DNA from 3 places in the Pseudomonas sp. S3_C06 genome. Region 2 is predicted to be linked to each of the others. Evidence: predicted binding sites of a transcription regulator. Region 2 holds the regulator's gene; each other region holds the start of a gene.

Region 1 (7,004 bases), 630 kb from region 2:
TAGTGTCCGGCATGGCCGTTACAGCTTGACGGCGGTGTCGGGGGGCCGGTGACGCAGGCCACAGGCAAACAGCCCCGGGCACTTAGCTCGGTCGATAAACGCGCACATTGGCATGCCCCTCACTGAGCAAATGGTGAGCATGCAGGCGACTCATCACGCCTTTGTCGCAATACAGCAGGTACTGGCGAGTCGGATCCAGCTCCTTGAAACGAGCGTTCACTGCGTAGAACGGCATCGTCTGTACTTCTACGCCAGCGAGTTCCAGCGGCTCATCCTCGGCGGCATCCGGGTGACGGATGTCGATCACGATCTGGCCGGCCAGTGCTTCGCTGACTTCTTCAATCTGTACGTCCTGGCCCAATTCGTCGATCACCCGATCGATCGGCACCAGTTTGGCGTTTTCGAGCGCACGCTCGAGGACCGCCATGTCGAATTCTTTCTCTTCGTGCTCAACGCGACCGCGTTTGGCGGCGGTCTTCGGATTGACCGAAATAACCCCGCAGTATTCCGGCATGTGCCGGGCGAAATCGGCGGTGCCGATCTCGTTGGCCGTGTCGATGATGTCCTGCTTGTGCGCCACGATCAGCGGACGCAGGACCAGTTTGTCGGTCACGCAGTCGATCACCGACAGGTTCGGCAGCGTCTGGCTCGACACCTGGGAGATCGCCTCACCGGTGACCAGCGCTTCGATGTGCAGACGGTCGGCGATGTTGGAGGCCGCGCGCAACATCATACGCTTCAATACGACGCCCATATGACTGTTATCGACTTTGCCGAGAATTTCGCCCAACACTTCTTCGAACGGAACACTGACAAATAGCACGCGTTGCGAGCTGCCGTACTTCTTCCAGATGAAATGCGCGACTTCCATCACGCCCAATTCATGGGCACGACCGCCCAGATTGAAGAAGCAGAAGTGCGTCATCAGGCCGCGACGAATGATCTGGTAGGCCGCAACCGTCGAGTCAAAGCCGCCGGACATCAATACCAGCGTCTGCTCCAGGGCGCCGAGCGGGTAGCCGCCGATGCCGTTGTGCTGGCTGTGAATGACGAACAACCGTTTGTCGCGAACTTCGATACGGACTTCGATTTCCGGCGCTTTCAGGTCGATACCGGCGGCACCGCACTCACGGCGCAGCTTGCTGCCGACGTATTTTTCGACGTCCATCGAGCTGAAGGTGTGCTTGCCGGCACGCTTGCAGCGCACCGAGAAAATCTTCCCGGCCAGTGCATCGCCGTAGTGCTGTTTGCACTTCTCGGTGATGTCGTCGAAGTCGCCCAGCGGGTACTCGTCGATCTGCAGGAAGTGCGCGATGCCCGGCATGCAGGTCAGGCGCTCACCCATCTCTTTCAAGGCTTTGGGGTCGGTAACGCGGGTTTCCAGCTCGAGATTGTCCCACACACCGTTCACCACCACGGCCGGGTCCAGGTCACGGAGCACGGTGCGGATGTTCTTGGCCAGCTGGCGGATGAACTTCGTCCGGACAGGTCGGCTTTTGATGGTGATCTCGGGGAAGACTTTTACGATTAGTTTCATGAAAACAGCGCGCGAACGGCCAGCCGAAAAAGGGGGGCGCGGATTATAGCGGAAATTGCTCAAGGTTTAACCAGTTAATGTGCAGAAGGTTTTGCACGCACCAAAACAGGTCATTTTCGTTTTACGACGCTACATTAAAGGGCGAGATTTTCCGCATTCAGGCGCTTTGCACCTCAATAAGCGTGAATCTGGGGCAAAAAACCCATGCTGGGGCACTGGCATGCAATTTGCTCCCTTGTGAGGCAGGTTGCCTTGGCAGAGTATTCGCGCCGGCATCACCCAAATTCAAGGGCATCCACTACCAAGCCCGAAGCCACCCGGAGGACATATGTCGAAGACGGTTCAACTCATCAAAGATCATGACGTCAAGTGGATTGATCTGCGCTTCACGGACACCAAAGGCACTCAGCACCACGTGACCATGCCGGCTCGCGATGCGCTGGATGAAGACTTCTTCGAAGTCGGCAAGATGTTCGACGGTTCCTCCATTGCTGGCTGGAAAGGCATCGAAGCCTCCGACATGATCCTGATGCCGGTTGACGAAACTGCCGTTCTCGACCCGTTCACCGAAGACGCCACCCTGATCCTGGTGTGCGACATCATCGAACCTTCGAGCATGCAAGGCTACGACCGCGACCCACGTGCGATCGCCAAGCGCGCCGAAGAACACCTGAAAGCCACCGGTATCGGTGACACCGTGTTCGCTGGTCCAGAGCCTGAGTTCTTCATCTTTGACTCGGTGAAATTCAAGTCGGACATCTCCGGCTCGATGTTCAAGATCTACTCCGAGCAAGGTTCGTGGATGTCCGACCAGGACATCGAAGGCGGCAACAAAGGTCACCGTCCAGGCGTCAAAGGCGGCTACTTCCCGGTGCCACCGTTCGACCACGACCACGAAATCCGTACCTCCATGTGCAACGCACTGGAAGAAATGGGCCTGACCGTTGAAGTTCACCACCACGAAGTGGCGACTGCCGGCCAGAACGAAATCGGCGTCAAGTTCAACACCCTGGTGAAGAAAGCCGACGAAACCCAAACCCTGAAGTACGTTGTGCACAACGTTGCTGACGCTTACGGCCGTACCGCGACCTTCATGCCGAAGCCACTGTACGGCGACAACGGTTCGGGCATGCACGTACACATGTCGATCTGGAAAGACGGCAAGAACACCTTCGCAGGTGAAGGTTATGCCGGCCTGTCCGATACCGCTCTGTACTTCATCGGCGGCATCATCAAACACGGTAAGGCCCTGAACGGCTTCACCAACCCGGCGACCAACTCCTACAAGCGTCTGGTGCCAGGCTTCGAAGCTCCGGTAATGCTGGCCTACTCGGCTCGCAACCGTTCCGCTTCGATCCGTATTCCTTACGTGTCGAGCCCGAAAGCCCGCCGTATCGAAGCACGCTTCCCGGATCCGGCTGCCAACCCGTACCTGGCCTTCGCTGCACTGCTGATGGCCGGTCTGGACGGTATCCAGAACAAGATCCACCCAGGCGACGCTGCCGACAAAAACCTGTACGACCTGCCGCCTGAAGAAGCGAAAGAGATCCCACAAGTTTGCGGCAGCCTGAAAGAAGCCCTGGAAGAGCTGGACAAGGGCCGCGCGTTCCTGACCAAGGGCGGCGTGTTCTCCGACGACTTCATCGACGCTTACATCGCGCTGAAATCGGAAGAAGAAATCAAGGTTCGCACCTTCGTACACCCACTGGAATATGAGCTGTACTACAGCTGCTGATCCGGTAGCGCCGCGTTACGTGGCGTGAGTGAAAGAGGCCTCCTTCGGGAGGCCTTTTTTATTGCGATCTTTTGACTTTGCTTTTCAATTCCAATTGTTAACAGCTTGGGCCTCTCGCCCACCCTGTCCTATGCTGCACCCCATCGCTTTCAATCCCGGTCGATTTCATGGGTCGCACCTTTTTCTACATACTGCTGCTGATCGTCCTGCCCGCCACTGCGCAGATCTACAAGTACACCGACGCCAACGGCAACACGGTGTATAGCGATCACTCGCCGGACGGTGTGCAGGCGCAGCCCGTGGAGTTGCCGCCGCTCAATCGTGTCGAGCCGCAGGCACCCGGCGCATCACCCGCGCCCGAAACCGACAACCGTGAACCTGTGCGCAACGCCTACGACATTCTTGAACTCGCAGGCCTGCCCACCGAAGAGGCCGTGCGCGCCAATAACGGCACGTTCACCGTCCAAGTGCTGATCAAGCCGCGCCTACAGCCGCCGCATCAGTTGAGGCTGGTATTGGACGATGAGCCTTACGGTCAGCCGAGCAACGTGCCGATCCTGCAACTGGTGAACGTCGATCGCGGCGAACATCGCCTCGCGGTGCAGGTGATCGACGGACAGACGATCATCCAGCAGAGCCCACCAGTACCTCTCAGCGTGCAGCGGGTGCACAAGCCATGATCCGCGCATGTTTGTTCGTCGTGTTGGCGCTGATGACGCTGCTGGCCTCAGCAGAGGTCTTCACCTATACCGATGCTCAGGGCAATCGTGTCTACACCGACCAGCCCCGCAGCAACGCCAAACGGGTGCCCATCGCGACCAGCAATCGCATGTCGGCCAATCCCAGCGCCGCTGCGCCGATTTCCACGGCGAAAAAATCCCCGGAACAGCCGCCCTTCCACTACGACATGCTGCGCATTCTGGTGCCCGAGCCCGATGCCACGATTCGCAGCAGTGCCGGCGAAATCATCGTCAGCGTCACCAGCGAGCCGGGCCTGCAAAAAGGCCATCGCTACCGGCTGTTGCTGGATGGACAGGCCACCGGCGAACCAGGTCTGAGTCCGGTGTTCCCGCTGAACAACATTGATCGTGGCAGCCATAACCTTTCAGTGGAAATCCTCGATGCACAGGGGCGAACGGTCGAACGCACCGCCAACCAGCCTTTCCACATGCAGCGCATTTCTCTCGCGCAAAAACGCCAGATCAAACCCTGCGTCGCCGAAGACTACGGCGTGCGCCCGGAATGCCCACTGAAAGACAAACCGCCTGAGCCGAAAAACCCCTTCCTGCGTTTCTTCTAACGCCGCTCAGCTTTGCGCACTATATTGGTGCAATAGATTGCACCGTACCCACAATCCAACCCATTTTGGTTCGAAACTTCCCGTTCGAGCTGGCACCCTGCCACTCAAACGAGCGTCAAACGCCTGTTTCAGGCGTTTGACGCTTCTTTTCAGAGCCTTGGTTTGGTTTTTGCATTTTCCGTTCACCGACGCTTGCTTGTTGCGCACGCTCCGCCCCCAAAAGAGGCTCCGATGACCATTAGCGACGCAATCCACCGTTTGCTGCTCGACAACCTGACCACCGCCACCATCCTGCTCGACGCCGAATTGCGCCTCGAGTACATGAACCCGGCGGCGGAGATGCTGCTCGCCATCAGCGGGCAGCGCAGCCATGGGCAATTCATCAGCGAGTTGTTCACCGAATCCACCGAGGCGCTCAATTCCCTGCGCCAGGCGGTGGAACAGGCGCATCCGTTCACTAAACGCGAAGCGATGCTCACTGCCCTCACCGGCCAGACCTTGACCGTGGATTACGCAGTGACGCCAATCCTCAGCAATGGCGCGACCATGCTTCTGCTGGAAGTCCATCCGCGTGACCGCTTGCTGCGGATCACCAAGGAAGAAGCGCAGCTGTCCAAACAGGAAACCAGCAAGATGCTGGTGCGCGGTCTCGCCCACGAGATCAAGAATCCGCTCGGCGGCATCCGCGGCGCAGCACAATTGCTGGCCCGCGAGCTGCCGGAAGACAGCCTGCGCGATTACACCAACGTGATCATTGAAGAAGCCGACCGCCTGCGCAATCTGGTCGACCGCATGCTCGGCTCGAACAAGCTGCCGTCGCTGGCGATGTGCAACGTCCACGAAGTGCTCGAGCGCGTCTGCCAACTGGTCGAAGCGGAAAGTCAGGGCTGCATCACCTTGGTGCGCGATTACGACCCAAGCATTCCCGACGTATTGATCGACCGCGAGCAAATGATTCAGGCGGTGTTGAACATCGTGCGCAACGCGATGCAGGCGATCAGCAGCCAGAACGAGCTGCGTCTGGGCCGCATCAGCCTGCGCACCCGCGCCATGCGCCAGTTCACCATCGGCCACATCCGCCATCGCCTGGTGACCAAGATCGAGATCATCGACAACGGCCCCGGGATCCCGGCGGAACTTCAGGAAACCATTTTCTTTCCCATGGTCAGCGGACGCCCGGACGGTACCGGGCTCGGTCTGGCCATTACCCAGAACATCATCAGCCAGCACCAGGGCCTGATCGAGTGTGACAGCCACCCAGGCCACACCACGTTCTCGATCTTTCTGCCACTGGAACAAGGAGCCACATCGACATGAGCCGTAGTGAAACCGTATGGATCGTCGATGACGACCGTTCTATCCGTTGGGTTCTGGAAAAGGCCTTGCAGCAGGAAGGCATGACCACCCAGAGCTTCGACAGTGCCGACGGTGTGATGAGTCGTCTGGCCCGTCAGCAGCCTGACGTGATCATTTCCGACATTCGCATGCCGGGTGCCAGTGGTCTGGATCTGTTGGCGCGAATCCGCGAGCAACACCCAAGGTTGCCGGTCATCATCATGACCGCTCATTCCGATCTGGACAGCGCTGTCGCCTCCTATCAGGGCGGCGCGTTCGAGTACCTGCCGAAGCCGTTCGACGTCGATGAGGCGGTGTCGCTGGTCAAGCGTGCCAATCAGCACGCCCAAGAACAGCAAGGCCTGGAAGTCGTGCCGGCGTTGACCCGCACCCCGGAAATCATCGGCGAAGCGCCGGCGATGCAGGAAGTGTTTCGCGCCATCGGGCGCTTGAGCCACTCCAACATCACCGTGCTGATCAACGGTGAATCCGGCACCGGTAAAGAACTGGTCGCCCACGCTCTGCACCGCCACAGCCCACGCGCGGCCTCGCCGTTCATTGCACTGAACATGGCGGCGATCCCCAAGGATCTGATGGAATCCGAGCTGTTCGGCCATGAGAAAGGCGCGTTCACCGGCGCGGCGAACCTGCGTCGCGGCCGTTTTGAACAGGCTGATGGCGGCACATTGTTCCTCGATGAAATCGGCGACATGCCGGCTGACACACAGACTCGACTGTTGCGCGTATTGGCCGACGGCGAGTTCTATCGTGTTGGCGGCCATGTACCGGTCAAGGTCGACGTGCGCATCATTGCGGCGACGCACCAGAATCTGGAAACCCTGGTGCACGCCGGCAAATTCCGTGAGGACTTGTTCCACCGCCTCAACGTGATCCGCATCCACATCCCGCGCCTGTCGGATCGTCGCGAAGACATTCCGACCCTGGCCAAGCACTTCCTTAGCCGCGCCGCGCAGGAACTGGCGGTCGAGCCGAAACTGCTGAAAAGCGAAACCGAGGAATACCTGAAAAATCTGCCGTGGCCGGGCAACGTGCGTCAACTGGAGAATACGTGCCGCTGGATCACCGTGATGGCGTCC
Region 2 (7,004 bases):
GCCGGTCGCGCTACCGGCAGCAAGGTCACCGAGGCGCGTCCGCGCATCGACATGGTGATCCAGCCGAAGAAGAAAACCGACGAGAAAACCCAGTAATGGCAACTCTGAAAGCTCAGCACCTGGCCAAGGCCTATAAAAGCCGCCAGGTCGTGCGTGACGTCAGCCTGTCGATCGACAGCGGCCAGATCGTCGGCCTGCTCGGCCCGAACGGTGCCGGCAAGACCACGTGCTTCTACATGATCGTCGGCCTGGTACAGGCCGATCAGGGCCGCGTACTGATCGACGATCTGGACGTCAGCCATCAGCCAATGCACGGTCGCGCCAAGGCCGGTATCGGCTATCTGCCGCAAGAAGCGTCGATCTTCCGCAAACTGTCGGTGGCCGATAACATCATGGCCATCCTCGAGACCCGCCAGGAACTCGACAAGGCCGGCCGTCGCAAGGAGCTGGAAAGCCTGCTGCAGGAATTCCACATCAGCCACATCCGCGACAACCTCGGCATGAGCCTTTCCGGTGGTGAACGCCGCCGGGTGGAAATCGCTCGCGCACTGGCGACCGCACCGAAATTCATCCTGCTCGACGAACCGTTCGCCGGTGTCGACCCGATTTCGGTCGGCGACATCAAGCAGATCATCCACCACCTCAAGGCCAAGGGTATCGGTGTGCTGATCACCGACCACAACGTCCGTGAAACGCTGGATATCTGCGAAACCGCTTACATCGTCAACGATGGTCAACTGATCGCTGAAGGCGATGCAGAAACCATCCTGGCCAACGATCTGGTCAAGGAAGTGTATCTGGGCCACGAGTTCCGCCTGTAAGCGCAACAGTGCCCGGTGCGCCGCCGGGGCGCTGTATCGATTCAAGCAGGATTTAATCCGCTTTAATTGTTACAGCGCTCTAGGCAAACACTTCAGTTTCAGGCATATAATTTGCTTAAGTTTGGCGCCTCGGCGCCCTGTAGTGGATGGCGCATAGCGCCGGCGAATAAGGTGTTAAGCCCCTGCCATGAAACCATCGCTAGTCTTGAGAATGGGCCAGCAGCTGACGATGACACCGCAGCTGCAACAGGCCATCCGCCTGCTCCAATTGTCGACCCTGGATCTGCAACAGGAAATCCAGGAGGCGCTGGAATCCAATCCGATGCTCGAACGCCAGGAAGAAGGCGAAGACTTCGATAATTCCGACCCCATGGCTGACAACGCCGAACAGAAGCCCAACACCGAGATCCAGGAACCGTCCTATCAGGAAACCGCCCCGACGGTCGACAACCTCGAGGACGGCGAATGGAACGAGCGCATCCCCAACGAGCTTCCGGTCGACACGGCCTGGGAAGACGTCTACCAGACCAGCGCCAGCAGCCTGCCCAGCAGCGACGATGACGAGTGGGATTTCACCACACGCACGTCCGCCGGCGAGAGCCTGCAAAGCCACCTGCTGTGGCAACTGAACCTTGCGCCGATGTCCGACACCGATCGCCTGATCGCCGTGACCCTGATCGATTGCATCAACAATCAGGGCTACCTGGACGAAACCCTCGAAGAGATCCTTGAGGCGTTCGACCCGGAACTGGACATCGAACTGGACGAAATCGAAGCCGTCCTGCACCGCATCCAGCAGTTCGAACCGGCCGGCATCGGCGCGCGCAATCTCGGCGAATGCCTGCTGCTGCAATTGCGCCAGTTGTCGGCCAAGACACCTTGGCTGGCTGAAGCGAAACGTCTGGTCAGCGATTACATCGACCTGCTTGGCAGCCGCGACTACAGCCAGTTGATGCGGCGCATGAAGCTCAAGGAAGACGAACTGCGTCAGGTCATCGAGCTGGTGCAAAGCCTTAATCCGCGCCCGGGTTCACAGATCGAATCAACCGAAGCCGAATACGTCGTGCCCGACGTGATCGTGCGCAAGGACAACGAACGCTGGCTGGTCGAACTCAATCAGGAATCGGTGCCACGGCTGCGCGTCAACGCCCAGTACGCTGGTTTCGTCCGCCGCGCCGACACCAGCGCCGACAACACCTTCATGCGCAATCAGTTGCAGGAAGCCCGCTGGTTCATCAAGAGCCTGCAGAGCCGCAACGAAACCCTGATGAAAGTTGCCACCCAGATCGTCGAGCATCAGCGCGGTTTTCTGGAGTACGGCGACGAAGCGATGAAGCCATTGGTCCTGCATGACATCGCCGAAGCGGTCGGCATGCACGAATCGACGATTTCACGGGTGACCACGCAGAAATTCATGCATACCCCGCGCGGTATTTATGAGCTGAAATACTTTTTCTCCAGCCACGTCAGCACCTCCGAAGGCGGCGAATGCTCGTCCACGGCGATCCGCGCGATCATCAAAAAACTGGTTGCTGCGGAAAATCAGAAAAAGCCGTTGAGTGACAGCAAGATCGCTGGTTTACTGGAGGCACAAGGCATTCAGGTGGCTCGCCGCACCGTCGCCAAGTACCGCGAATCCCTCGGGATCGCGCCTTCGAGCGAACGCAAGCGGTTGATGTAAGCCACGTTACAGCGTTCCAGTGGCAGGCTATCCAGCCTGCCGCTTTATGCACTGGCAACGAAGGAGAAGCTGTATGCAAGTCAACATCAGTGGACACCAACTGGAAGTGACCGAACCTCTGCGCACCTACATCAACGAAAAACTCGACCGATTAGAGCGCCATTTCGACAAGATCACCAACGTGCAAGTCACGATGTGCGTCGAAAAGCTGAAGCAGAAAATCGAAGCCACCTTGCATATTCCCGGCGGAGAAGTGGTTGCCAATGCCGAGCATGACGACATGTATGCCGCCATTGACCTACTGACCGACAAGCTGGATCGCCAACTCAAAAAGCATAAGGAAAAGACCCAAAGCCTCCTCCAGGGCGCGACAGGTCGATAACCCCCCATTCCATGATCCGACTTGAAAGTATCCTGACCCCCGGCCGTTCCCTCGTGAACGTGCCGGGCGGCAGTAAAAAGAAAGCCCTCGAACAAATTGCCAACCTGATCGCCCGCGAAGTGCCGGATCTGGCCATGCAGGATGTCTTCGAGGCGTTGATTGCCCGTGAAAAACTCGGTTCCACCGGTTTTGGTAACGGCATCGCCATCCCCCATTGCCGCCTCAAGGGTTGCCAAGCGCCGATCAGCGCGCTGATGCACCTTGACGCTCCGATCGATTTCGACGCCATTGACGGCGCTCCGGTTGACCTGCTGTTTGTTTTGCTGGTCCCGGAAGCCGCCACCGATGCGCATCTGGAGTTGCTACGTCAGATCGCCAGCATGCTGGATCGTAAGGAAGTGCGCGAACAGCTGCGTAGCGCACCGAGTAGCGAAGCCTTGTATCAGGTCGTCCTGAGCGAGCAGAACGGGCATTAATCATGCGTTTGATCATCGTCAGCGGCCGTTCCGGCTCGGGTAAAAGTACGGCTCTGGATGTCCTTGAGGACAACGGCTATTACTGCATCGACAACCTGCCCGCAGGCTTGTTGCCGGAACTGGCCGAACGCGCGCTGATTCACACTGAGCTGGCGCAACCGCTGGTGGCCGTGTCGATCGATGCGCGTAACTTGCCGAGCCATCTGACGCGCTTTCCCGAGTTGCTTGAAGATGTCCGGGCCAAGCACATCCAGTGCGATGTCCTGTATCTGGACGCCGACGAAGAAACCCTGCTCAAGCGTTTCTCCGAGACCCGCCGACGCCATCCACTGAGCAACGCCAATCGCTCGCTGGCCGAAGCGATCCAGGATGAAACCGCCCTGCTCGGCCCGATCGCCGACCTCGCCGACCTGAAAATCAACACCACCAACCTCAACCTGTACCAGTTGCGCGACTCCATCAAGCTGCGTCTGCTGAATCAGCCAGAGCCGGGCACCGCATTTCTGGTCGAGTCCTTCGGCTTCAAGCGCGGCATGCCGGTGGATGCGGATCTGGTGTTCGATGTGCGCTGCCTGCCCAATCCGTACTGGAAGCCGGAACTGCGTGCGCAATCGGGTCTCGATGCGCCGGTGGCTGAATACCTGGCGGCACAGCCGGAGGTCGAAGAAATGTTTCAGGACATCTTCACCTACCTGCACAAGTGGCTGCCGCGCTTCGCCGCCAGCAACCGTGCCTACGTCACCATTGCCATTGGCTGCACCGGCGGGCATCACCGCTCCGTCTACCTGACCGAACGTCTGGGTCAGGCCCTGCAGAAAACCCTGAAGAACGTCCAGGTTCGCCACCGCGACCTCACTTAAAGGATTCACACCGCGATGCCTGCTCTGGAAATCGAAATCATCAACAAGCTGGGCCTGCATGCCCGCGCATCGGCCAAGTTTGTCGGGGTTGCTGGCGAGTTCAAGAATTGTACTATCAGAGTCGGGCGCACTCCCGAATCCATGGTCGACGGAAAAAGCATCATGGCCATGATGATGCTAGCTGCCGGCAAGGGTACGGTCATCCAACTGAGTACCGAGGGTGAACAGGCTGATGAAGCCTTGCAGGCATTGGTTGATCTGATCAACGACTACTTCGGCGAAGGTGGTTGAAAACCTGAGGCAAAAAATCGCAGCCCGCGACGCACAAATCTTCCCCGTAAGAGCTGCCGAAGGCTGCGATCTGTTGATCTACTTCAACCCAACGCCGTATCCATCACCATCATCAGACAAAACCCGATCAACAAGCCAAGACTGGCCAGTTTTTCATGACCATGGCGTCGTGATTCCGGGATGACCTCGTGGGTCACCACCAGCAACATCGCCCCCGCCGCCAGTGCCAGACCTATCGGCAACAATACCTGCGCCAGACCGACCAGCCAGGCACACAGCAGCGCAAACACCGGCTCGACCAGACCTGACGCCGCTCCGATTAAAAATGCTTTGACCCGCGACATCCCTGCCCCGGCCAAGACCAATGCAATCACCAGACCTTCCGGCACATCCTGTAAAGCGATGCCCATGGCCAGACTGTCCGCATCCGGCATGCCGCCACCGGCAGACACGCCGACGGCCATACCTTCAGGGATGTTATGGGCAATGATGGCAAACACGAACAACCAGATCCGCGGCGGAATGACCGGATGTTCGACCGTGCCGACGAGCATTTCCGGTGAGGCGCCGGAAACTTTGCGATCGACCAGATACAGCCCGAAAGCGCCGAGCATGATGCCGAAGCAGATCAGGCCGCTGGCACCCCACGGAGTCAGACCCAGGCTTTCGGCGGCGGCAATTCCCGGTACGATCAGCGAAAACGCCGTCGCCGCTAGCATCACGCCGGCGCCAAACCCCAGCAACGTATCGCTGAGCGCCTGCGGCATACGCCGAATCACCAGCACCGGCACAGCGCCAAGTGCCGTGCCCAGGGCGCAGATCGCACCACCCTGCAACGCCCGCAACAGCCTCGGTTCGAGGTTCAGCCATTCCAGCCCGTGGGCGACCAGCAAGGTCATGCCCGCCAACAGCAACAGCGATCCCACTGCGTAACGAAACATACGCCCACTTCCGATCGCCAGTGTTTCAGTGCCCATAGTCAGCCTTGGATTTTTTTTATAGAAGACTTAAACCAGTGCGGCCTGATAGCGCGCAGCCACTTCAGGCCAATTGATTACGTTGTAGAACGCATTGATGTATTCGGGGCGGCGGTTCTGATAGCGCAAGTAGTAGGCGTGCTCCCAGACGTCGAGACCGAGGATCGGCGTGTTGCCATTCATCAACGGGCTGTCCTGGTTGCCGCTGCTCTCCACGATCAGTTTTTTCTCCGGGGTCACGCTGAGCCAGGCCCAGCCGCTGCCGAATCGGGTCAGTGCGGCTTTGGTGAAGGCTTCCTTGAAGCTGTCGAGGCCACCCAGTTGCTCATCGATGGCCTTGGCCAACGCACCATCCGGCTTGCCGCCACCGCTCGGCACCATCACTTCCCAGAACAGCGAGTGATTGGCGTGACCGCCGCCCTGATTGATCACCGCCGCACGGAGTTTTTCCGGCAGTTGCTGAACACTGGCGACGAGTTTTTCTACCGGCCATTCAGCGTACTCAGTGCCTTCTACAGCGGCGTTGAGGTTGTTGATGTAAGTCTGGTGATGCTTGGTGTAGTGAATCTCCATGGTCTGTGCATCGATATGCGGCTCAAGAGCGTCGTAGGCGTAAGGCAAGGCAGGCAAGGTAAAAGCCATTTCAATGGACTCCATGGTGATGTGCGGCAGGCGCGCGGCGCGCATTGCCGGTATCCGGGTGCAGCAGACGCTGGGTACGCGGGTATTCGCCGTGTTCGCTGATGAAATTCAGCAGCTCGACGTAGGTCTTGCTGCTCTGGCGCAGCGCCGCTTCACGCAAGGCCAGGCGCTGACGTTCGTCCTGCATGGTTTGCAGCAGCCGTTGGTGAATAGCGCAGAGGTATTCGGCGCTCTCCTCCGGCTGATTCAGACGCAAGTGCAAATCCGCGAGGTTGTGGTGCGAGATGACGCAGGCCGCCACCGCTTCGTCGGCATCTGCCCAACGTTCGAACAACACTTGCGCCAGGGCCAGGGCTTGCAGGTACGCCTCACGGGCGTCGATCAGTTCGCCCAGCATGAAGCAGCGATTGGCCCGTTCGATCGTGCGTTTCCAGTGCTCCATGGTGAGCCTCCAAAGCGGTTGCGGGGTTTATACGCCGCCGGCGGTGAGTTTCTCGGGATTGAGCAACTCTTCCAGTTGGCTGCGCGACAGGTCGGTGTGCTCCAGCGCGACGTCGATCACCGCGCGGCCTTCCTTGTAGGCCTGCTTGGCGATTTCGGCGGCTTTCTGGTAACCGATGATCGGGTTGAGCGCAGTGACCAGAATCGGATTGCGCGACAACGCTTCCTTCAGGCGCGATTCGTTGACCTTGAAAGTGGCAATGGCTTTGTCGCCGAGCAGGCGGCTGGAGTTGGCCAGCAGTTCGATGCTGCTCAGCAGGTTCTGCGCGATGATCGGCAGCATCACGTTGAGTTCGAAGTTGCCCGACTGGCCGGCGATGGTGATCACCGAATCGTTGCCGATGACTTGTGCGGCGACCATGGCGGTGGCTTC
Region 3 (7,004 bases), 1.3 Mb from region 2:
GTGAAAACCGACAAACCCTTCTCCGTAAGCCTGCGTACCTTGCACGGTGGGCGGCAGGAAGGCGTCAGCATTGTTGATATCGATAACGGCACGATGAAACTCTCGGTGGTGCCAACCCGAGGCATGAATGTCTTGCAAGCTTCTGTTGGCAATGTACGCATGGGTTGGGATTCGCCGGTCAAGGACGTGGTCAACCCAGCCTTCATTGAACTTAACGGACGCGGTGGGCTGGGCTGGCTGGAAGGTTTCAACGAGCTGGTGACCCGCTGCGGTTACGAGTGGGTCGGCCATCCCGGTATGGACAATGGTGAATTGCTGACCTTGCACGGACGCGCCGCCAACATCCCGGCCAGTACCGTCACGCTGCACATCGACGAAAAGCCGCCCTACGCCATCAGTCTGCGCGGCGAGCTGAAAGAGCAAGCCTTCAAGAAAGTCGATTTCTCGGTCGTCACTGAACTGGTCACCGAACCTGGCAGCGTGCGCTTTGCACTCAACGATACGCTGACCAACAACGGCGATTATCCGAAGGAATACCAGGCGCTGTATCACAGCAACTTCAGTACGCCGTTCCTCGAGCAAGGCGCACGATTTGCTGCGCCGGTAAAACAGGTGTCGCCGTTCAACGACAAGGCCAAGGGTGATCTGGCTGACTGGCAGACTTACCGCGCGCCTACCAAGGACTACGACGAAACCGTCTACAACGTCGTGCCCTATGCCGACGCCAAAGGCGAAACCCTGACTGTTTTGCACAATAAGGCCGGCAGCCTCGGTGTTTCTGTTGGCTTCAATACCCAGCAGTTGCCGGTGTTCTCCCTGTGGAAAAATACTGACACCCAAGGGCAGGGCTATGTCACGGGGCTGGAGCCGGGCACCAGTTTTTCCTACAACCGCCGCTATCAGCGTCCGCTGAATCTGGTGCCGACCATTGCACCCAAGGAACACAAACAGTTCCAGATCAGCTACAGCCTGCTTGCGGACAAGGGGGCTGTGGATAACGCGTTGAAGCGCGTGACCGAGATTCAGGCCGGGCGCGACACCGAAGTGCGGCAGACGCCGTTGGTGGATCTGACCGAGCATTAAGGTGTCGCCGGCCGATATTGCAACGCCTCGGCCAAGTGTTCGCGTTTGATTGAATCGGCTTGCTCAAGGTCTGCCAGGGTGCGGGCGACTTTGAGCAGGCGATGGGCCGAGCGCAGCGAAAGCGTCAGGCGTTCACAGGCTGACTCCAACCAATTCTCATCGGTTGTGGATAACTTGCAGTGTTTTTTCAGTCCTGGCAGATCGAGAAACGCGTTGGCGCAGCCTTGACGCTTTTGCTGTCGTTCGCGAGCCTCGGCTACCAGTGCTGCGGCGCTGGCGCTGTCCTCGCCGGGTTTAATTGCCGGATTCAACGCCGTCGCCTCCCGCGCCACCGTCAGGTGCAGATCAATCCGATCCAGCAACGGCCCCGATAGCTTGTTGCGATAGCGCTGCACCATGTCCGGTGTGCACGAGCACTTGCCGCTGGGCTCGCCAAGATATCCACAAGGGCAGGGATTCATCGCCGCCACCAACTGGAAGCGTGCCGGAAAACGTACGCGATCCTTGGCCCGGGCTATCACGATGAATCCCGACTCCAAAGGCTCCCGTAAAACCTCCAGAACCTTGCGATCAAATTCCGGCAACTCATCGAGAAACAGCACACCATGGTGGGCGAGGGTGATTTCGCCAGGTTGCGGTTTTGAGCTGCCGCCGACCAGTGCCGGCCCGGATGCCGAGTGGTGCGGTTGACGGAAGGGACGCTGCGGCCAATGGGTCAGCGGTGCGCCACTGGCGACGGACTGAATCGCCGCCACCTCCAGTGCTTCACTCTCGGCCAGCGGCGGCAACAGCCCCGGCAGGCGACTCGCCAACAATGTCTTACCCGTCCCAGGCGGCCCGCTGAACAGCAAGTTATGGGCGCCCGCAGCAGCAATCAGCAGCGCTCGTTTCGCCGCCACTTGCCCCTGCACTTCATTCAAGTCGGGATAAGGCTTGCTGGCATGCATCAACCCGTCTGATACATAGGGCTCAACCGGCGTATGCCCATTGAAATGCGCCACCGCCTCCAGCAAATGATCCACCGCAAACACCTTCAACCCCGAAGCCAGGCACGCCTCCTCGGCATTCGCCCGCGGCACCACCAGCGCACGACCCGCCTTGCGCGCGGCCAACGCTGCCGGCAACACCCCGCGCACCGCCCTTACTGCGCCGGACAACGCCAACTCACCCAGACATTCCACATCGTCCAGCGTCAGACACGGCACCTGCACACTCGCCGACAGAATCCCCAAGGCAATCGCCAGATCAAACCGCCCGCCATCCTTGGGCAGATCCGCCGGCGCCAGATTCAAGGTGATCCGCCGCGCCGGAAACTGCAGCCCGGAATTGATGATGGCGCTGCGCACCCGATCCTTGCTCTCCTTCACCGCCGCCTCGGGCAGGCCGACCATGGTCAGCGACGGCAGGCCGTTGGCCAGATGGACTTCGACGGTGACAGCGGGGGCTTCCACGCCTATCTGGGCGCGGCTGTGGACGATGGAGAGGGACATGGTCGTTCCTTGAGCTGAATCGGGGAGCCGCTTCCTGCGGGTTTTTGAAGGGTAGTTGGGAGAGCGAATCCAGGCGACACGGATCCGAGGGCAAACCTTCACTGGATGTTGCCAAGGTGCCCTTCCACGTTCAGTAGAGGCGCCACATTAGTTTTCTTCTTCGAGATTTCTTACTTGGCTTCCTCCCCCGGCCAGCCAACCATCCGGTTCGAGTTCTTTACCGTACTTGGCCGCTACCTCAATAAAATGACGCTGATTGGCTGAAATACCTCCGGCTAACCGAAGTGCTTCAGCGTGATATCCAACAATCTCTTCTAGCTTTGCCCTTCTCTTTTTGTCTTTCATTGAGGCCTCGTTTTTTGGGTGACAGATGCTTTGTTGGCCACCGTAGTACAAGGAGGAAAAGTCGCGTAATCAGGCGCAGACGCTGATGTTAGTAGGGCCATGCCCTAATAGTTGTAGGACGCCGGCGAAAGGGGTGTGAAGGTCTTGTATCCAGGAGTCGGATGCTCCAGTTTGGTCACTCAACGCAGCCTCTGGAGGCGAAAAATGGACCGCAATGGTATGCGCCCGATTCATCCGGGCGAGGTTCTGAGTAAGTAATTCATGGAGCCGTTGGGCATGACTGTCATGGATCTGGCCATGCCCACGAACTGTCCCGAAAGTGAGATAGAAAAGCTTGTGAAATGCCAGCTCAGGATCTGCGCCGATCTGGCAATCAGCCTTGCCACTCATCTCAACACTACGCCTGAGTTCTGGATGAATCTTCAGTCGACTTACGATTTGCGCAGTGCCCAGCTCCGGCATGCGGGTTTATAGCGATTGCAGCATCCGCGAAGCCCTTTTCCACCATGGCCCCGTCATTGGGCGCTTGGTCTGTTCCCGTTCCACCATCATCTCCGGCACATCGTGTAACCGTATCCACGGCTGGTTATTCCAGTGCAACAAACTCAACGTCATGTTCGGCCAACTGAGCAGGCTCAGGTGTGGACGTTCGCTTGTGCTGGGATGTTGGGCGTCGCGCAGGGTAGGGATGACCTGGTGGGTGATCCATTCGCGCAGTGCCCGGTATTCGGGGCAGTAGTGGTAGACGAGGAGGGCGTAGATGCCGGATTCGCTGATCAGCAGGGTGTTTTCGATCTGCTTGTGGATCAGGGTTTTGCGGGTTTGGTATTGGTCGGGGTCGAGTTTTCGCAGCATGCGTTCGTTGAGGTAGATGTGCAGCAGGCGACTCAGGTCTCGGGCGCAGAACCAGGGTTGGTTCTGGATGAGGAGGGCGTGGAGGGGGAGTTTGTGGCGGGTGAAGATGTGCGGGCTTAGATAAGTCTCTTCTTGATTCATTGAACAGTTCCTCTTGCTTAAGGGGCTGCCCTCAATCGTCGCCAAACGATTGGGTGGCAGTTGTACGCGGGTTGGCGAACCGGAGCAAAAGGAACCCGGCAGACCCGAAGGTCTCCCACGCACAACCGCCATGAAACGATGTGGCGGTAAATGTAGCCGCCATCATGGTTGTCGTGCGCCTTAAGCTGTTCGGGTCGCCAAACCCGGTGCTGAACATTCAGCATCGGGTGAGCTTAGAAACCTGGGCTTTTCGGCGCAATCGGACGGCGGTGGTGCAGGTTGTAGGACGTTGCCGGGATGGTTGAAGGGCTGGAGATCAAAAGATCGCAGCCTTCGGCAGCTCCTACAGGGGGCGCGGATTATTCAGCGGGCGGTGTCAGCTTGGCTTCCATCTCGGCGACTTTGGCTTCGAGACTCTCAAGTCGAGCGCGAGTACGCGCCAACACAACCATCTGGCTATCAAACTCTTCACGGCTGACCAGGTCGAGTTTGCTGAAGGCACTCTGCAGCAGCATCTTGAACTGGCTTTCGATTTCGGCTTTCGGCAGCGGGGTGTCGCCGTTGAACAGGCGGGAGGCGGTGCCGCTCAGGGCGTCGAGGAAGTCTTTGGGCGCGAGCATGGTGAATGTCCTGGAAACAATGGCCGGCAGTGTATCACGCAGTGTCTATAGTCAATCTCGTGGTCAGGGATGCACGCTTTTCGCGCAGGCGGATGGACGGCGACGCACCGTTGTTGTGCGTATCCGGATGGCGTTTTGGGTGCAATGGCTTGCAGCAGCGGCCAAGGGATTGAAATCAGGGGATTTTGGCGAGATGGCAAGGTTTCTGCTTAGTCACCTTCGACCCATGCACTGATGCAGTCGCTGTGACGAATGCAGTGCGGCAGACGGAGCGGGGAGTTTCGTCAGCAGCGGTTAGCTGGCGTCAGTCGGGCAGGTAAGGCCGACGATGCGTTACAAAGCCAGGCACTGCGCTTAGACTTGAGTCGGGTTTGTTTTCCTGGGGCAAGTCCACCAATTCGGGAGAGAGTTTTCATGAAGCTAGTCACTGCCATCATCAAGCCGTTCAAGTTGGACGACGTGCGCGAGTCGCTGTCCGAAATCGGCGTGCAGGGCATTACCGTTACTGAAGTCAAAGGCTTCGGCCGGCAGAAGGGTCACACCGAGCTGTATCGCGGCGCGGAATATGTGGTCGATTTTCTGCCCAAGGTGAAAATCGACGTGGCCATCGACGACAAGGATCTGGATCGGGTTATCGAGGCGATAACCAAGGCGGCCAACACTGGCAAGATCGGTGACGGCAAGATCTTCGTGGTCAATCTGGAACAGGCGATTCGCATCCGTACCGGCGAAACCGATACCGACGCGATTTAACCGCCGCCACAAACCCCAACGCCCCAGGAGAAAACAATATGACTCTGCGTAAATTCGCAGGGCTAGGAGCCCTGTTGTCCATCGTAATGCCAAGCCTTGCAATGGCGGCAGACGAAGTGGCGGCCCCAGTCCTTAATTCCGGCGACACTGCCTGGATGCTGACCTCGACGGCACTTGTGCTGTTCATGACCATCCCGGGCCTGGCGCTGTTCTACGGCGGCATGGTTCGCTCGAAAAACATTCTTTCCGTGATGATGCAGTGCTTCGCCATTACCGGTCTGATCAGCATCCTGTGGGTCATTTATGGCTACAGCATTGCGTTCGACACCACCGGCATGGAGCAGGGCGTCGTCAACTTCAACTCGTTCTTCGGCGGCATGGGCAAGGCGTTCCTCGCCGGTGTCACGCCTTCGAGCCTGACCGGCCCAGCGGCTCTGTTCCCTGAGGCGGTGTTCATCACCTTCCAGATGACCTTCGCGATCATCACTCCGGCGCTGATCGTCGGCGCGTTCGCCGAGCGGATGAAGTTCTCCGCGATGCTGATCTTCATGGGCATCTGGTTCACCCTGGTTTATGCACCGATCGCGCACATGGTCTGGTCCGGCAACGGCGGCCTGATGTGGGACTGGGGCGTGCTCGACTTCGCGGGCGGCACCGTGGTGCACATCAACGCCGGTGTCGCCGGTCTGATTGCCTGCCTGGTATTGGGCAAGCGCAAAGGCTTCCCGACCACCCCGATGGCCCCGCACAACCTCGGTTACACCCTGATGGGTGCGGCGATGCTGTGGGTCGGCTGGTTCGGCTTCAACGCCGGCTCCGCTGCAGCGGCCAACGGCACCGCCGGCATGGCGATGCTGGTCACTCAGATCGCTACCGCTGCCGCCGCACTGGGCTGGATGTTTGCCGAGTGGGTCACCCACGGCAAGCCAAGCGCGCTGGGCATCGCTTCGGGTGTGGTTGCCGGTCTGGTAGCGATCACTCCGGCAGCCGGCACCGTGGGCCCGATGGGCGCACTGGTGATTGGTCTGGCGGCGGGCGTGGTGTGCTTCTTCTGCGCCACCACCCTGAAACGCAAACTCGGTTATGACGATTCCCTGGACGCGTTCGGCGTGCACGGTATCGGCGGTATCCTCGGCGCGATCCTCACCGGCGTCTTCGCTGCGCCGGCGCTGGGTGGCTTCGGCACCGTGACCGATATCGGTGCGCAAGTGTGGATTCAGGTCAAAGGCGTGGGCTTCACGGTGATCTACACCGCGATCGTCACCTTCATCATCCTCAAGGTACTCGACGCTGTGATGGGTCTGCGTGTGACCGAAGAAGAAGAGTCGGTCGGCCTCGATCTGGCACAACACAACGAACGCGGCTACAACCTGTAAGTACGCGCATTAAAAAATTTGCCCGGTTCGCCGGGCATTTTTTTGTCCGGAATTTGTCATTCAGAGAGCAGCTGAAAGGATTTTTCGTACTGCTTTGGTCGTGTTTACGACGGGCGTTTTTCTGCGGCCAATGGCTTACATGATTGCAGGAATATTAGGGCCTTTGTTTTTTCCCAGAGCGCGCTAGAATGCGCCCCGAACGTGCGGAGAACTGTATGTGGCAACAGACTCTGATAACCCTGCGGGCACGGCCCCGGGGTTTTCATCTGGTAACGGACGAGTTACTCGCGGGGCTGCCTGAACTCAGGGAGTGCCGGGTCGGTCTGTTGCATTTGTGGCTG

What was found. Region 2 encodes sigma-54, which starts transcription at its own class of promoters, with help from an activator protein. Its sites were predicted from a motif close to ANTGGCATNNANNTTGCTNT; they were not measured.
Region 1: the regulator sigma-54 is predicted to act here: its motif matches at 1,752-1,771, upstream of glnA (type I glutamate--ammonia ligase).
Region 3: the regulator sigma-54 is predicted to act here: its motif matches at 4,727-4,746, upstream of glnK (P-II family nitrogen regulator).

What each region holds. Positions count from the first base shown of each region.
Region 1 covers NZ_CP162747.1:4,290,249-4,297,252, reverse strand. The annotation lists gene thiI (tRNA uracil 4-sulfurtransferase ThiI) at 83-1,537, opposite strand; gene glnA (type I glutamate--ammonia ligase) at 1,866-3,272, shown strand; gene AB4N44_RS19140 (DUF4124 domain-containing protein) at 3,440-3,952, shown strand; gene AB4N44_RS19135 (DUF4124 domain-containing protein) at 3,949-4,572, shown strand; gene glnL (nitrogen regulation protein NR(II)) at 4,804-5,889, shown strand; gene ntrC (nitrogen regulation protein NR(I)) at 5,886-7,004, shown strand, end outside.
Region 2 covers NZ_CP162747.1:4,920,991-4,927,994, reverse strand. The annotation lists gene lptA (lipopolysaccharide transport periplasmic protein LptA) at 1-96, shown strand, start outside; gene lptB (LPS export ABC transporter ATP-binding protein) at 96-821, shown strand; gene AB4N44_RS21745 (RNA polymerase factor sigma-54) at 1,009-2,502, shown strand; gene hpf (ribosome hibernation-promoting factor, HPF/YfiA family) at 2,576-2,884, shown strand; gene ptsN (PTS IIA-like nitrogen regulatory protein PtsN) at 2,896-3,360, shown strand; gene rapZ (RNase adapter RapZ) at 3,363-4,220, shown strand; gene AB4N44_RS21725 (HPr family phosphocarrier protein) at 4,236-4,511, shown strand; gene AB4N44_RS21720 (ZIP family metal transporter) at 4,595-5,488, opposite strand; gene AB4N44_RS21715 (superoxide dismutase) at 5,519-6,130, opposite strand; gene AB4N44_RS21710 (hypothetical protein) at 6,132-6,572, opposite strand; gene AB4N44_RS21705 (class II fumarate hydratase) at 6,600-7,004, opposite strand, start outside.
Region 3 covers NZ_CP162747.1:3,655,552-3,662,555, reverse strand. The annotation lists gene AB4N44_RS16370 (aldose 1-epimerase family protein) at 1-1,083, shown strand, start outside; gene AB4N44_RS16365 (YifB family Mg chelatase-like AAA ATPase) at 1,080-2,573, opposite strand; gene AB4N44_RS16360 (hypothetical protein) at 2,721-2,918, opposite strand; gene AB4N44_RS16355 (HigA family addiction module antitoxin) at 3,195-3,392, shown strand; gene AB4N44_RS16350 (BRO-N domain-containing protein) at 3,387-3,914, opposite strand; gene AB4N44_RS16345 (accessory factor UbiK family protein) at 4,274-4,534, opposite strand; gene glnK (P-II family nitrogen regulator) at 4,949-5,287, shown strand; gene AB4N44_RS16335 (ammonium transporter) at 5,326-6,663, shown strand; gene AB4N44_RS16330 (secondary thiamine-phosphate synthase enzyme YjbQ) at 6,879-7,004, shown strand, end outside.